Regions from separate parts of the Endozoicomonas sp. ALD040 genome, predicted to be linked through region 1. Evidence: predicted binding sites of a transcription regulator. Region 1 holds the regulator's gene; the other holds the start of a gene.
The links. The regulator PhoB, encoded in region 1, activates phosphate uptake and scavenging genes when phosphate is short. The targets are predictions, from matches to a motif close to TGTCATANNNNTGTCANA.
Positions count from the first base shown of each region.

Region 2: a site for PhoB is predicted at 4,064-4,081, ahead of pstS (phosphate ABC transporter substrate-binding protein PstS). Genes of this name have one in related genera too.

Region 1 covers NZ_CP184829.1:2,706,669-2,714,757, forward strand. The annotation lists gene ACOJUN_RS09520 (TetR/AcrR family transcriptional regulator) at 1-492, opposite strand, end outside; gene ACOJUN_RS09525 (chorismate--pyruvate lyase family protein) at 1,373-2,023, shown strand; gene ubiA (4-hydroxybenzoate octaprenyltransferase) at 2,238-3,125, shown strand; gene phoB (phosphate regulon transcriptional regulator PhoB) at 3,455-4,144, shown strand; gene phoR (phosphate regulon sensor histidine kinase PhoR) at 4,189-5,508, shown strand; gene ACOJUN_RS09545 (hypothetical protein) at 5,949-6,371, opposite strand; gene ACOJUN_RS09550 (SpoVR family protein) at 6,973-8,089, opposite strand, start outside.
Region 2 covers NZ_CP184829.1:635,412-643,500, forward strand. The annotation lists gene ACOJUN_RS02190 (hypothetical protein) at 1-1,031, opposite strand, end outside; gene ACOJUN_RS02195 (RING finger protein) at 1,103-2,566, opposite strand; gene ACOJUN_RS02200 (transposase) at 2,925-3,908, opposite strand; gene pstS (phosphate ABC transporter substrate-binding protein PstS) at 4,225-5,274, shown strand; gene pstC (phosphate ABC transporter permease subunit PstC) at 5,356-6,282, shown strand; gene pstA (phosphate ABC transporter permease PstA) at 6,282-7,124, shown strand; gene pstB (phosphate ABC transporter ATP-binding protein PstB) at 7,217-7,966, shown strand.

The sequences.
Region 1 (8,089 bases):
CATAAAAATCAGGTGCATGGGCTCTACCCGGGCCATTTTACCCTCATCCATCCAGTGCTGAAAAATCTCTGTTTTGTTTTTAAACCACTGCTGGGTAGAGTCCTTCATGGACGGAGACAGCTGCTGGCAGCCATGAATGATTTCACTGGCAAAAATTCGGCTGGCTGTGGGGTATCTTCTGGAGACTTCTATTTTTGAGCGGATATACCGTTCAAGTGACTCTGCAGGGTCATCTTTCGGATGAAAGCTGTTCAGTTTGTCATTCCAGAGATACAAAATATTGTTAAGAACTTCGTCATAAATTTCCTGCTTGTTACTGAAGTAATACAAGACAGTCGGTTTTGGTAAATCGGCCAGGTCAGCTATACGCTGGATTGTGGCTCCCCCGAATCCATGCCGGGCAAACTCCTGTTCGGCAGCTTTCAAAATCAGCCGAACTCTCTCGGTTCTTATACGACCGGTCTTTTGGGGCGTACGTTTTACGACAGCCATGCGCGGATCCTGATTTATAGTTTTCGATCATCCCTTGGGGATGATTTATACCATTGGCAGGAAGCATAGAAAAGAATTCGGTCGTGTCCATTAAAGTCAGGCAGAAAGAAATTGAGGAAACCGTGACACTCCCCGCCTTGGAGCCTGACCGAGAATAGCGCCCGTAGCGAGGACGGCAGAAAATTGAGGATGAAAATTCGGTTTTGTGAGGAGAATAGCGAGCTATTTGACGAACAAAAGCGGATTTTCAGACCAATTTGCTGCCGCCGCAGTAGGGCAGTCTATTCTCGGTCAGGCTCCTTGGAGGGTGTCGCAAAAACTCTGGTTGCCATGCTTTTAGGCCCTGTGGGTTCCAGCGTGGGAACGAGTTGTTGGAGTTTTGCGACACCCTCAATCGGGCGGAGGGAGATATAAGTCGGGAAGGTCGGGCCGCGTAGGTCGGGCCGCGTAGGTCGGGCCGCGTAGGTCGGGCCGCGTAGGTCGGGCCGCGCTGGTGAAGAGCCTTATGCTTGCGTGTTTGTGCATAGTTGGCTAAATTCACTGTCGGTCTGTCTCTATGCAGAAACTCACGATGATGAAAACCAAGCACTGTTAACAAAAAATTAAGGCAGAGCCAACTGCCCAACCGCCCTTGAAGAACCAGATGAACCCATACCTGAGTGACCCGTTAAGGCAGCGGCAAATCAAACAAAAGACCAATAAATAACCGAGGGGCACCCGGTTGCTGCTGATGGAGGCTTCTGCGTAAGTCCGGTCGTTATAGGCTGGCTGTAGCTTATGAAGTCAGAAGCCTCGCCTGACAAGGCGGGGAGTGTCAAGGTGAGCTGCCTTGTTTCCTCCCGGGGCAGTTCTGGAAAATTGGATTTGTGCAGCAGGAGTGATGGTGCCTTTTATTGATTTTTCAGGCTTATCCTGGAAGCCGAGACATTATTTGAAACAGCAGATTCCAGAGCCCTGGAGAGACTGGCTGCTGGACAGAGGTTCCCTGACTCAGCGTTTGAAACATGAGTTTGACGGCGACTTCAGGGTTCAGGTTATTCGTCACGGGACCTTTATGCCGACCTGTTCGGAGCTAAAGTTTCTCAATAACTATGAACAGTCAAAGGCTACGTCCACGTCTGGTGAGTTGGCAGGATCATTCGAAAACAGACATTGCAGCAAAATGGCTTCTATCAGGGAGGTTCTGCTGATCTGTGGTGGCCGACCCAGAGTGTTTGCACGAAGTGTATTGCCTCACAGCAGTCTTATTGGCACGAACAGAGAGCTGCTGCAACTGGGCACTAAGCCCCTGGGGGAGTTTTTATTTAATCATCCCGGTATGCGTCGGGGACCATTTGAGGTAGCGGAACTGCCGGCTCGTCAGTTTAATCCTCATCTGGTTGAAAAATACTCTGATGAAACAGCCTGGGGAAGGCGGTCGTTATTTTATTTGCACGAAAAGTCTATATCTGTTTGTGAAATCTTTTTGCCGGACCTGTCTGAACAGACAGAGAAGCACTCCAGAGTCATGTCGAAGCATCCTGAACCCTGAAGCTCTACAAGAATGATTGTTTGTCGAAGCACTTACCTCGTGAAATATAGAGATTTCCGCAGTCGGTCTGGTCATGGCCTGATTGAGAACCTGGCCTGACCTGATAAACTGGCGATGCGGGTCATGATTCAGGGCGATGAGCAATAAGAATCTCAGCGATGATAATAAAGATGCAGATAAGCAGCTAAATATTATGATGCAATTCAGAAAACCAATGGCGGTATTGGCAGGCACTGAAGTAGTTCTGCAACGATTTCCCCGTTTAAAAGATTTCTTACGGCTGGCCCGGCTGGACCGGCCTATTGGTATTTATCTGTTGTTCTGGCCTACTATGTGGGCACTCTGGGTGGCGGCAGAAGGTGTACCGAGTCTGAAGAATCTGGTGATTTTTTCGGTCGGCGTGGTTTTGATGCGCAGTGCAGGCTGCGTTATTAATGACTTTGCTGACAGGAAAGTGGACGGCCATGTTAAGAGAACACAGCATCGACCGCTGGTAACGGGTAAAATTCAGGAAAAAGAAGCGCTGATCTATTTCTCCGGTATGGTACTTTTGTCTTTCATTCTTGTACTCTTTACCAATACTCTTACCGTCCAGCTCTCTTTTGCCGGATTATTGCTGGCCTCGGCTTACCCTTTTGCCAAAAGACACACTCATCTGCCTCAGGTGGTTTTGGGGGCTGCTTTTGGCTGGTCGATACCCATGGCTTTTGCGGCTCAGAGTGGCTCGTTGGGAAACATCGTCTGGCTGATGTTTCTGGCCAATCTCTTCTGGACAGTGGCTTACGATACTCAATACGCCATGGTGGATCGTGACGATGATCTGAAAGTAGGTATCAAGTCCACAGCCATTCTATTTGGCGAGATGGATAACCTGATTGTTGGTTGCCTGCAGGTACTTACCCTGATGACACTGGCCATGGCAGGCCATCAACTGGAGTTAGGTGCTCTCTATTATCTCTCATTGTTGGCTGTCGCAGCCCTTTTCGTTTACCAGCAATGGTTAACCCGTCGTCGTGAGCGTGAAGCCTGCTTCAGGGCGTTTCTTAGTAACCACTGGGCCGGAGCCATTGTATTTGCAGGTTTCGTGTTGAGTTATCTTTGATCTTCAATCCGGCTTAGAGCCCGGTAAGTATTGCTACTTATGGTGGCTGTGGGGATAAATGGCGAAAAGCCTTACCCTGTAAACCCTGAGGGATCTTTTTATTTTTAAGCTGCAATATCAGCCTTTAGTGTGTCATCTGCCTGTAACATTTCAAAGGTGTAATGTCCGGTGTATAGTGCGGTTGATCAAAGTAGTGAGAAGCAGCCTGAGCGATAGGAAAGGTGCTGTCCTGAGACACTACCATCCTGATATAGCCCTAATGAGCTTCAGCTGATAGATGCCAGAACGTCACCGCCGAAATCGAATCGACAGATAACAGGTAGAGATTAATGCCAGGAAAGACCATTCTGATCGTAGATGACGAAGCACCGATTCGCGAAATGGTGACCGTTGCTCTGGAAATGGCAGGGTATGACTGTCTTGAGGCAGCAGATGCCAGAGAAGCGCACTCTCTGATTGTGGATAACAAACCCGATCTGATCTTGCTGGACTGGATGTTACCAGATGTCTCTGGAATTGAACTGGCCCGTCGTCTGAAGCGCAATGAGCTGACCTCTGAAATACCCATTGTTATGTTGACGGCCAAAGGTGAAGAAGACCACAAAATCCAGGGACTTGAAACCGGTGCCGATGACTACATCACCAAGCCTTTTTCTCCCCGCGAGCTGGCTGCTCGTTTAAAAGCGGTTCTCCGTCGTACAGGCGGATTTGATAACCAGTCTCCCATTGTCATCAAGGGATTGGAGCTGGACCCTGTCAGCCACAGAGTCTCTATTGATGGCTCACCTGCTGAAATAGGACCTACCGAGTACCGTTTGCTGCAGTTTTTCCTGACGCACCAGGAGCGTGCCTATACCCGTGGGCAGTTACTGGATCAGGTCTGGGGTGGCAACGTTTATGTGGAAGAGCGAACCGTTGATGTACACATTCGACGCTTGCGTAAGGCCTTAGGTGATAACTACGAAGCCTTTGTGCAAACGGTTCGTGGTACTGGATATCGTTTCTCAACGAGGGTGTAAACCTTTTATGCTCAGTGCTCAGCAGTTATCTGGCCGGGAGTAATATGACAACAATTTCAAAAACCCATTTGCTGAGCCGCATGATCGCCTACGTGATTGTCGGGTTTTCCCTGGGCTGGTTGTTTGGAGAGCCTTTTTTAGGACTCTGTGTGGTCATGGGAGGTTATTTTGTCTGGAGCTTCCGTCAGCTTTTCAAGCTGCTGGACTGGCTGAATGACCCCAAGGCCAGGAGCAAAGAGCCTCCTGAGAGTAAAGGGTTCTGGGGGCAAATTTTTGATGGTATCTATCGATTGCAAAAACAGCACAGTCGTTCCCGGCAAAAGCTGGCCGGAGTGATTGAACGTGTTCAGGAATCAACTGCTGCGCTGAACGACGGTGTTGTAATGATAGATAATCAGAGCAACCTGGAATGGTGGAATCCCGCCGCTGGAACTTTGATAGGGCTTAAGACGCCTGACGATCAGGGGCAGTTGATTACCAATCTGCTACGTGATCCAAGGTTTGTCGACTACTTTGAGCAGGGTGGTTATCAAAAAGCTCTTGAGATCCCCTCGCCAATCAACCCTGATCATCAACTGCAATTTAATATAACGGTTTATGGCAAAGGCAATCGTCTCATGACCGTTAGAGATGTCACGCGCTTGAATCAGCTGGAAGTCATGAGAAAAGACTTTGTTGCCAATGTCTCCCATGAACTGAGAACACCACTGACGGTTGTGTCTGGATACATCGAAACCATGCTGGACAGTCTGGGCCCGGATTCAGGTCTGCCCCCTGTTTGGGAAAAAGCACTGAACAGGATGCAGGAGCAGTCGCTGAGAATGCAGAATCTGGTGGCAGACCTGCTGTTGCTGTCCAAACTGGAGTCGGCTGAAGCTCAGGCAGACGAGAATGGGGTTCATGTTAAAACCCTGCTCAGCAGTATCGTTGAAGACGGATGTGCACTCAGTGGTGAAAGCCGGCATCAGATTTCTCTGGATTGTCCTGAAGATGTCTTTTTGGCAGGCAGCAGTAATGAGTTGCGCAGTGCCTTCTCGAATCTGGTCTTTAATGCCGTGCGCTATACACCCGAGGGTGGGAAAATACTTGTGCGCTGGTGGCAGGACGGGGAAGGCGGACATATGATGGTAGAAGACAATGGTGTCGGTATTGATCCAATGCATATTCCGAGGTTGACTGAGCGCTTTTACCGGATTGATAAAAGTCGTAGCCAGAATACCGGGGGAACGGGGCTTGGCCTGGCTATCGTCAAGCACGTCATGCTGAGACACGGAGGCAAACTCACGATCAGCAGTCACCCAGGAAAAGGCAGCCGCTTTATTTGCCACTTTCCGGAAAAATGCCTTGAGTTGGAACACTCATGAAAGCAGAAAAGGGCCGGTGGCACCTTTTCTGCTTTTAGGACTACCATCAAAAAATGAATAATCTTTTCATGGTTTCATCATTCGCGAACAGTCTGTTGTACTACAGACTGATCCTGACTATCTTTACTCTGAAACGCTAATCCCCGGGAGCTGGCAGGGTGGTGGATTTTAACCATCCTGCAAAGACCGGGCTTGCGTATTTGTATTTTCTTTACTAGTTTGTATCTGTCTCTTGAACACCTGCTGTGGGGTGCACTGCGGGCTGTTGGTCAGAGTGTTGATGAGAGTGGTCCCACCTGAGCACTCTGTAATGGGATCCCCAACTGATTACTTCGAGTCAGAGGGGGAGGTTTTTCAAAGAATGATACTTTGATCCATTGGTGTCTCTATTCAAGAAGTTGCAGACCGGGCATGAACCCGAAATACTGACGAAGGTAGACTTACTCTTCGCCAACGACGCATTCCAGACGTTTTTTGCCGGTGCGGTCCAGGTAGCTTTGGAAGTCACGCGGCAAGCGCCCTGTGGTAGAGCCATCCCATTGGACAGTGTCGCCGGCTTCTGTCTGGTACTCAAAAGTAAACCTTTGGACATTACGACGACGTTTTTGAGTCGCTATTTCCAGATGGTCCAAGTCTTCCATTGAAATGCCGCGTTCGGCCATGATCTGCTTAACGGCTTCAATGTTTTCGAGTTTGGCTTGACGCTCTTCGTCAATCTTATTGCGGGCTTCAACTTTCTCCTGCATTACGTCCTGCATTCTGGAGATGATACGCTCAAGATCTTCGACATGAACATCTTTAAACAAAGAGCGGATACGAGTTTTACTGCTCAGGCGGTGATGAATTTCTTCAAAAACGTTCATTCAGGAACTCCCAATTCAGACTAATTCGACCGGGTATTAATGGTTATCAATGACGGAGGTAACTATTTATACAGGAAGCTTTAAATTGATGGAAGCATTTAATGTGCTTTTATGGACTATTTAAATAGATTTAATAACGCTTTATGTGATGGTAGGAATAATTTTGTGCAATACATAAACGGTTATGAGTCATCAAGACATGCAAATGAATTGAATTGCTTTGAGTGGGTATTGCTTGTTTTTAAAAAACAGCCATTCAGCCGTGCATCTGACTCTTTGAAAATATCGTTAATAGGCATCAAGCTTCTGGTTATCACCGTAGTCAGTATTTTTTGCATTGAACGGAAGGGCTGGTTCTTTCTGTCGTGGCAGCGGGGATTCGGTTTTAAGTGGATAGGATATGTGGGGCCAGAAGCCTGCCGGACTTAAGGCCGTCCCAAGCAGCTACTGCTCCTGCATCCATGCAGTCGTGAGGTTGCAATAGCAACCCTTGCTGCGGGGTGACCCGGACGGAGGCTTAAGTCCGGGAGACTCTCGGATGGCTTTTTAATTCTTATTAGTTTTCAATATAAAAAGACCCTCGTCTTTCAATCAGATCTTTTTAGTGAGACTTCCCGGAATCTTTTTTATCCGGGCACTGATAGCTTTTGCTTACCTTGTTATCAATGGTCACCGACTCCAGTTTGACATCAAATTGCCAGAGCCGGTGTACGTGCCTGAGTAATTCCTCTGTACTTTTATCCAGTGGACGTCCCTGGTGCTGGTAATGTCTGAGAGTCAGGGTTCGATCGCCACGCACATCCACATCAAAGACCTGGATATTGGGCTCCCGGTTGCCAAGATTGTATTGAGCAGCCAGCGACTCCCTTACTTCTTTGTATCCGGTGCTGTTATGAATCGCATCGACTTCCAGGTAGGACTTGCTTTCGTCATCCAGAACCGAGAAGAGTCTGAGTTCTCTCATCACCTTGGGAGACAGGAATTGCAGAATAAAGCTTTCATCCTTGAAGTTTTTCATCGCAAAATGCACGGTTTCCAGCCAGTCACTGTCGGCAATGTCCGGGAACCAGTGTCTGTCTTCATCGGTAGGATTTTCACAGATTCTGCGAATATCCTGAAACATGCTGAAGCCCAGTGTGTAGGGGTTGATGCCGCTGTAGTGCGGGCTGTCAAAGGGAGGCTGGTATACGACACTTGAGTGAGAGTGCAGAAATTCCAGCATAAAGCCATCGGTGACTTTTCCTTCATCATAAAGCTCATGGAGAAGATGGTAGTGCCAGAAGCAGGCCCAGCCTTCGTTCATCACCTGGGTTTGACGTTGAGGGTAATAGTATTGGGATACTTTCCTGACTATTCGCAGCAGTTCACGCTGCCAGGTTTCCAGCAGTGGCGCATTTTTTTCCAGAAAGTAGAGAATGTTCTCTTCCGGGTCTTTAGGAAAGCGTTCAACTTTTTTCTCTTCTTTGTCTTCCGTCTTTGGAATAGTGCTCCAGATGTCGTTCAGGGTTCTCTGAATATACTCTGCTCTTTCCTGCTGGCGCTCTTTTTCCTGTTCTGCTGAAAGTGGTCTCGGGCGCTTGTAGCGATTAACACCCTGGTTCATCAGGGCATGGGCAGCGTCCAGAACATCTTCAACCGCTTCAACGCCATATTTTTCTTCGCACTCAGCAACATAACGCTTGGCAAACATCAGGTAGTCAATAATGGATTCGGCATCG
Region 2 (8,089 bases), 2.1 Mb from region 1:
TCGTCAATACCCAAAATAACCTGTGTAAACTCTTGCATACCCTCTACGGTAAACATGACCTCAGGTACAGGCCATGAACGTCCTGCAGGAAAAAGGCCAACCAAACTCCAGTAGACAGTGCCCAGAATCTCGCAGGGTAAGTATCTTTGCAACAAAGTTTCCAGTGTCTCTGGCCATTCCTGCCCTGAGTTGAGGCTCTGGAAAGCTGCAGATGCCATTGCAGTTAAACCAATTAGAAGTGCTGTTTCTGTGTCCAATCCGGCTGCAGTGAAATAACTGGCAATGCTATGTGGAGAATTTTCATTGATATTTTCATAAAGCGATCCACGGGATAATGCCCGATCGTAGCTTTTTTCAGTATAACTGTTACGCAGCACGGTAAAGTAGTTATCAAAATCATTGCTGAAAAGAAAATGAGGACCAAGAAAAGTCAGAAGCATCAGGACTAAACCATTATTTAAACCGACATAATCGGACTGACTTGCTAGCGAATCTAAAGAGAAATAATGGAAATAAGGATTTTTCCCGCCATTTCTCATTTCAGAAGAAAAAAAACATTCGAAGAGGCTTTGTGCTGCAACTCTGATTAGCTCTTTTTTGTCAGGGCTTGCTCCATTGATCTGGTTTATATTTATAGCGAATATATGATGTATCAGTCTCAGTACTCTTTGAGTGCGCATTTTTCGATCATTTTGAGTATCAGTACTGTTCACATAGTTAAAATAAAAGTTGACCAGAAGCCTAAAGTCTTGCTCAGTAACCTCGTAATTTTCACAGATTTCCAGTCGGCCATCTCCAGATACATCGTCAGATTCCATATTAAGTCTGACAAAACCAATACAGATGTTTTCAAGTGGACTCATGGCGGGTTGACCTGTGCAACTTTGTTGTTCTTTTGAAAGCGGTTTCCAGTTTTTCATTTGATACTTGCGAAACTCTTCAAGATCATAGGTGTCATTTGCCAGCCCCTGCTGATAAAAAAACAAAATTACTGAAAACAAAAGCGTCTTTAAGGCATATTGTGGGATCATACTTTAACCTGCACTCGTTAAAAAAGCTTCCTGTTGTTAATGGGCTATGTATCAGCATCCTTGGCACACATTCAGGGCAAAGACATATCGATAAACTTCATGTATGACAAGGGTATTTCCCGACAATAGGGACATTCTCTCTGCTCATTTATAAACCGCTCAGCACAAGTCTTGCAAAAACCGGCATGTCCACAACGATTTAACACTGTAATGTCTGTTAATGGGTCGGTACAAATTGGACATTTTTTAGTTCCTGCTAAAGCGCCTCCGACAGCACCCACTTCTTCCGTTGCTGATTGGTTTGCCAATTCCTGTCGTAATTGACCTATCAGTTCATTTTGTTGCCGAACGACTACTGACTGATCCTGATCCTCAGAATCCGACTCCTCAAGAGCAAACTCATTGTTTGAACCTAAACTATCTGAGCCTTCACTATCTGAAAGCTCAATATAATCCATTAGAAATTTCAGACTTTCGAACGATGATGCCTCCGTTAAAGGTGTGAGGTTAATACCCATAATACTGGATATAAATTCTTGCATGCCATTCACGGTATGCATAAACGCAGGTACAGGGCATGAGCGTCCCGGGCGACAATGCCTGGCTGCATTACTGTAGATAATCGGCAGAAGCTCGTAGGGCAAGCATCTTATCAACAAGTTTTCCAGTGTCTCCTCTGACTCCAGTCCTGAATCAATGCGCTGGAAAGCCGCTGATGCCATTGCAGTTAAACCGATCAGAAGCGCTATTCCTGCGTCCAATTCGGCTGCTTTCAACTGACTTGAAAGGGACTGCGGACAATCATATGCATTGATATTTTCACAAAGCAATGCACGGTCGAATGCTTGATCGCAGCTTTCTCCGGTGTATATGTCAGCCAAGATACAAAAGTAGGTATAAAGTCGATCCCTGGAAAGAAAGTTGGGTGCAAGAAAAGCAAGAAACATCAGGACCAGACCGTTATTAACCCCAACATAATTGCACTGTTTTTCCCCCTGAACTAAATGAAAATAATTGAAATAGGGATTACTTCTGCCATTTATGTTGACAGACAAAAACAGTTGATCAAAAAGGCTTCTTGCCGTTGTATAGACCACCCCTTTCTCTAAGCGGCTTTGACTATTGAACCTGTTTATATTAATAGCGAATATACGATGTATGAGTCTCAATACTCTTTGAATGCGATTTTTTCGAAATTCAGGATTACCCGTGTTCACATAATTAAAATAAAAGTTGGTCATACGATTAAAGTCTTGCTCATCAACTTCGTAAGTTTCACAGGTTTCCAGTCGCTCATCTCCGGATAGGTCATCAGATTCTAAGTTAAGCCTGACAAAGCCAATACGAATATTTTCAAGTGGGCTTATGTCGGGTTGATCTCTGCAGTTTTGTTGCTCTTTTGAAAGGGGTTTCCAGTTTTTCATTTGATAGTTACGAAATTTTTCAAGACGATAGGTGTCGTTTGCAAGCCCCTGCTGATAAAAAAACAAAAACATTGAAAACAAAAGTGTCTTTAAGACACATGTTATAGCCATACTTTCACCTGTATTCGTTAAAAAAGCTACATTGCTATCAGTGAGCCTTATGTGAGCTTCCTTAGCACATATATTTATAGGCTATGAAGACCCATAGAAAAAGCAGGTCTGGATGTTGCCATTGAGGCCAGCCACAGAAAAAAATAAGACACCCATAAAAATAAAAACAAGACCTTCAAAAACTGTATTCCCAAAAAGGATCAGAAAATCTATCTTCAAGTAGCGTATCATTGAGCCACACATCGCCATCCAACGAACAGAGGCTGTTCAAGCCATAATTCAGACAATGCAAATTCATTCCGACATGAGTCGAAGAGAGATAAAGAGAGGGTCTTTGACGTCTTAACTGACTTCTACGCTAACCTATCATATACAAACGACTACAGACATTTAAACCTCGAAGCCACTTCTGTCCGGCTTCAAGTGCATAAGCCTTCATCGCCTCCAGACGGCCAACTGCCCGATAAAAACGATTATTCCATTGCATGGTTTTCAGCCACTCATCCGGATCAATTTCCAGTCTTTCAAGAATACGAGGGATATGCGACGGGATGGAACCTTTCTTATCTGTCCTGACAATGCGGCCACTCCAGTCAACCAGTTCCAGATAGTCGTGAAGAAGGTAGGGAAGGGCAACGTCCGTTTCCTGTCCCTGCAAACAGAAAGGTTTCAGGGTCAGCGGCTGTTTTTTAGTCTCAGAATGTGTAACCTGCTCCACCCGTTCCTGAATCGACGTGTAGTTCGACTCTTCCGGTATTTCTGCCTTTCCAGCCCGAATCGGATTCAAGTCAACGTAGGTCATGCAGGTCAGTAACGCTGCTTCGTCCAGCAATGCCTGGCTTTTAAAGCGACCTTCCCAGAAGCGTCCTTTACACTCGTCTTCTTTATTAGCCTCACGAGCAAGATGTTCATTCAGGCAGCGCATAAACCAGCTGATATCCGCTAAACGACGCCGGTATTCCTCAGCATATTCATCAATACGGGCCAATTCAGCGCTGCCCAGTTTGTCAGCGGCCAGATGCCTTTGCACCAGAAGTGGACCTCTGAACAAGGTCGTCCAACGATGCAGCACTTCATTCCGTGACCAGCTCCTGGCAGATGACTGATTGATGTGCAAAACCACATGATAATGATTCGACATGACAGCGTAAGCGCAAACTTCGATAGCAAAGACTGAAACCAGTTCCTGAAGTTTATCCACCACCCATTGGCGGCGATGCTCGTAATTCTTGCCAGTCAGGTGGTTCTCTCCACAGAGGTAAGCCTGACGAACACATCTTGCCATGCAGTGGTAATAAGGCGTTGAGCCGGGGTCAATCAGAGTATTGCGGGCCTGAGCCATGAACTCACCTGTCTGGGTAAAAAATCAGTGATGGGTGAAAAAGTAGACCAGGTGGATGGGGAAGCAAATTTATGGGTGTCTTTTTTTTCTGCCAAAAAGACAGGACAGACACCCTGGAGTCAAAAACTGTCATTTTCATAAAATCCAAACAAACCTGTAACATTACTGAAATATTCACCCCCTATCCTTGCACCCATCAAATTTTGAGGTAACAGAAAAATATTTTGCACAACCCACTGACAGATTAAGGCACGGCAAAAGATTTTTCTTTGTAAACGCAAGTACACTCCAAGCGAGTTTCTCGGGGAGAATAGAAGTGAAGTTTCTGAAGTCTATTGTAATGTCCTCCATGTTGGCTGCAGCGTCCTTCTCTGCATCTGCCAAGACAGAAGTTATCAACGGTGCGGGAGCCAGTTTCCCACATCCGATCTATGCCAAATGGGCTGAGGAATACCAGAAAGAAACCGGTATTCGCATCAACTACCAGGCCATCGGTTCCGGCGGTGGTATCCGTCAGATCACTGCCAAGACCGTCGACTTTGGCGCCAGCGACGCACCTCTGAATGAAGAGCGACTGGATAAAGAAGAGATGATCCAGTTCCCAATGGTGATGGGCGCTATTGTTCCAGTGATCAACGTACCTGGCATTGAGTCCGGTGCTCTGAAGCTGACCGGTGAAGTTCTGGCAGACATCTACCTGGGTAAAATCAAGAAGTGGAATGACGAGCGCATCACTGCTCTGAACCCAGATCTTGAGATTCCTGCCCAGGCTATCTATGTCGTCCATCGTTCCGATGGTTCCGGTACCACCTACAACTTCACCGATTACCTGAGCCAGATCAGCTCGGAGTGGAGTGAGAATATCGGCAGAAACACCGACATCACCTGGCCAAAAGCAGCTACCACTATCGGTGGTAACGGTAACGCTGGTGTCGCCAACTTCGTGGGCCGTACCCGTGGTGCTATCGGTTATGTAGAATATGCCTTTGCAAAACAAAACGACCTGACCTACACCCAGCTGGCCAGTGCTGATGGCAAGTTCCTGAAGCCAAGCATGGAAACCTTCCAGGCTGCCGCTGCCAATGCCGACTGGGAGAATGCTCCGGGCTTCGAATTGCTGCTGAACAACCAGCCTGGTGCTGACTCCTGGCCTATGACAGCAGCGACCTTCATCCTGATGCATAAAGATCAGGCTGACGCCGAGAAAGCTGAGCAAATCATCGACTTCTTCGAGTGGAGCTACGAGAAAGGCGGCGAACTTGCAGAAGGTCTGGACTACATCCCAATGCCGGAAAGCGTAGTTAACATGGTAGAGAATGTCTGGAAAGAAGACTTGACTAGCAACGGACAAACCATTATCAAGTAACCGGTTATTCTAGCCTTTCTTAAACAGGAAACGAACGACAGCTGATCAGCATAGCGCTGGTCAGCTGTCTTGTTGTAGCTTATGCTTTTAACTGCGATGCCCAGCGCTATAAAGGGTGACTCAATCTTCTACAGACTGAGCTTCACCAGCGCCATTCTGATTTTTCTGGTGTTGATCGGGATTATCCTTTCCCTGATCGACGGCGGTTGGCTGGCTCTCTCCGAGTTTGGCCCCGGCTTTGTATTTCGTAATGTCTGGGACCCGGTAAACAGTGAGTTTGGTGCCGCTTCTGCTATTTATGGCACCCTGGTTTCTTCGCTTATCGCCATTATTATTGCCATTCCTGTCGGTCTGGGCACGGCGATCTTCCTGGCCGAGCTGGCCCCCGACTGGATCAGTCGCCCCGTGAGCATGGCCATTGAGCTGCTGGCCGCTGTACCCAGTATTATTTACGGTATGTGGGGTCTTTTTGTCTTCGCACCCTGGTTCTCAGAAGGCTTCCAATTCTGGGCACTGGAAAACCTGGTTGGCCTGCCTCTGATTGGCCACTGGTTTGACGGTCCCCCCATCGGTATAGGTCTACTAACGGCGGGCATCATTCTGTCGTTCATGATTTTGCCCATTATTACGGCTTTAACTCGTGACGCCCTGAAAACCATTCCCAATGTGGTCAGAGAAGCAGCATACGGTGTTGGCGCTACGCCCTATGAAGTCATTACCCGAGTGCTGCTGCCAAGTATCAAGAATGCCGCAGTGGGTGCCGGAATCCTCGGCCTGGGTCGTGCCCTGGGAGAAACCATGGCAGTTGCCTTTGTAATAGGCGGCGCCAACCGTATAGAGACTTCACTGTTCATGCCTGCGAGCTCTATTTCTTCTACGATTGCGCAGCAGTTCAACGAAGCGACTAATGAGATGCACATCTCGGCTCTGATCAGTCTGGGCCTGGTACTGTTTGTACTCACCTTTATTGTGATGGGTACTGCCCGTCTGCTGTTGAGGAAGCGATAATGCCAGTCAGGAAACTCAAGAACTACGCTTTCATCGGCTTCTGTACCTTCTGTGCACTGTTTGGCCTGGTGGTTCTGGCCAGCGTACTATACAGCCTGGTCGGAAAAGGTATTTCCGGCATGGGTCTGCATGTCTTCACCGAACTCACTCCCGGACCCGGTAGCCACGGTGGCCTGAAAAACGCCATTGTTGGCAGTTTGATTCTGACCGCTCTTGGTATTCTGATCGCCGCACCTCTGGGTGTATTGGCTGGTACCTGGCTGTCTGAATCCGACAAGAGTTCAAAAATTGCTGAAGCACTGCGCTTTCTCAACGGTATGTTGATGAGCGCACCTTCTATTCTGGTCGGCCTGTTTGTCTACAAGGTTGTGGTGGTCACCACCGGCTCCTTTTCTGGTTGGGCAGGTGCCATTGCACTGGCTATTCTGGCACTGCCCATTATCGTCAGCACCACAGAAGAAATGCTGCGCCTGGTTCCCACCACCTTGAAAGAAGCAGGTAGCGGACTGGGCGCTCCGCGCTGGCGAGTCATTACCCAGCTGTGCTATCGGGCAGCCGGCCCCGGTATTATGACCGGTATTCTGTTGTCTGTAGCGCGGATTACCGGTGAAACAGCCCCCCTGTTGTTTACCGCCCTCAACAGTAACTTCATGAGCACCGATCTGGACAAGCCTATGGCTAACCTGCCGGTGACCATTTATCAGTATGCTATGAGCCCTTTTGAATCCTGGAATCAACTGGCCTGGGCCGGCGCACTGCTGATAACCGTATTTATTCTGATTATCAATATTCTGTCCACTGCTTTACCGCGTTGGATCAAAGCTCGAAAGGCAGCCAAATGAACATGAACATTGCTACTGCTCCTGCGGCTACAGAAAGCCTGAGTCAAATCAAGACAGAATCCGGTCTGGCCGATGATATTCTGCAACCCAGAATGGAAGTAAAAGACCTCAGTTTCTTTTACAGCAAAGGTTCTGAACCAGCCCTGAAGAACATCAACATGCCGATTTACAACAACAAGGTAACGGCTCTGATTGGTCCTTCCGGCTGTGGTAAATCCACCCTGCTGCGCACCATGAATCGCATCTTCGACCTGTATGGCAGTCAGTCGGCTGAAGGTGAGATTCTGCTGGATAACGAAAATATCCTGCAACGTGGTGTGGATCTGAATGAATTGCGCTCCAAAGTCGGTATGGTTTTCCAGAAGCCTACGCCTTTCCCTATGTCCATTTACGACAACATCACCTTCGGTCTGAAGATGAAAGGTGGACTGAGCAAGCCGGAAATGGCTATTCGTGCCAGAAAGGCCCTGAAGCGAGCCCATCTGTGGAAAGAAGTGAAGGACAAGCTGAATGCCGATGCCAGCAGCCTGTCCGGTGGTCAGCAGCAGCGTCTGTGCATCGCCCGCACCATTGCCCTGGAGCCGGAAGTCATCCTGATGGACGAACCCACGTCGGCTCTCGATCCACTGGCCACCAGCGCCATTGAAGAGCTGATTACTGAACTGCGTCAGAAGTACACCATTGTGATCGTGACTCACAACATGCAACAGGCCATGCGTATCTCTGATTACACCGGCTTTATGTATCTGGGTGAGCTGGTTGAGTTTGATAAAACCGGCAAGATCTTCAACAAAGCTGAAAATCAGAAGACCCGTGACTATATCGCGGGTGACTTTGGTTAAGCATTAACTTCTGATCGTGGAGCCTTTCGGCTCCACATTTTCTTTTACAGAACCAGAGGTTTTAAGACACCCACCGAAGCATGGGAACCAGAGCTAAGTCGTATTATGGCGTGGACAGGTCGA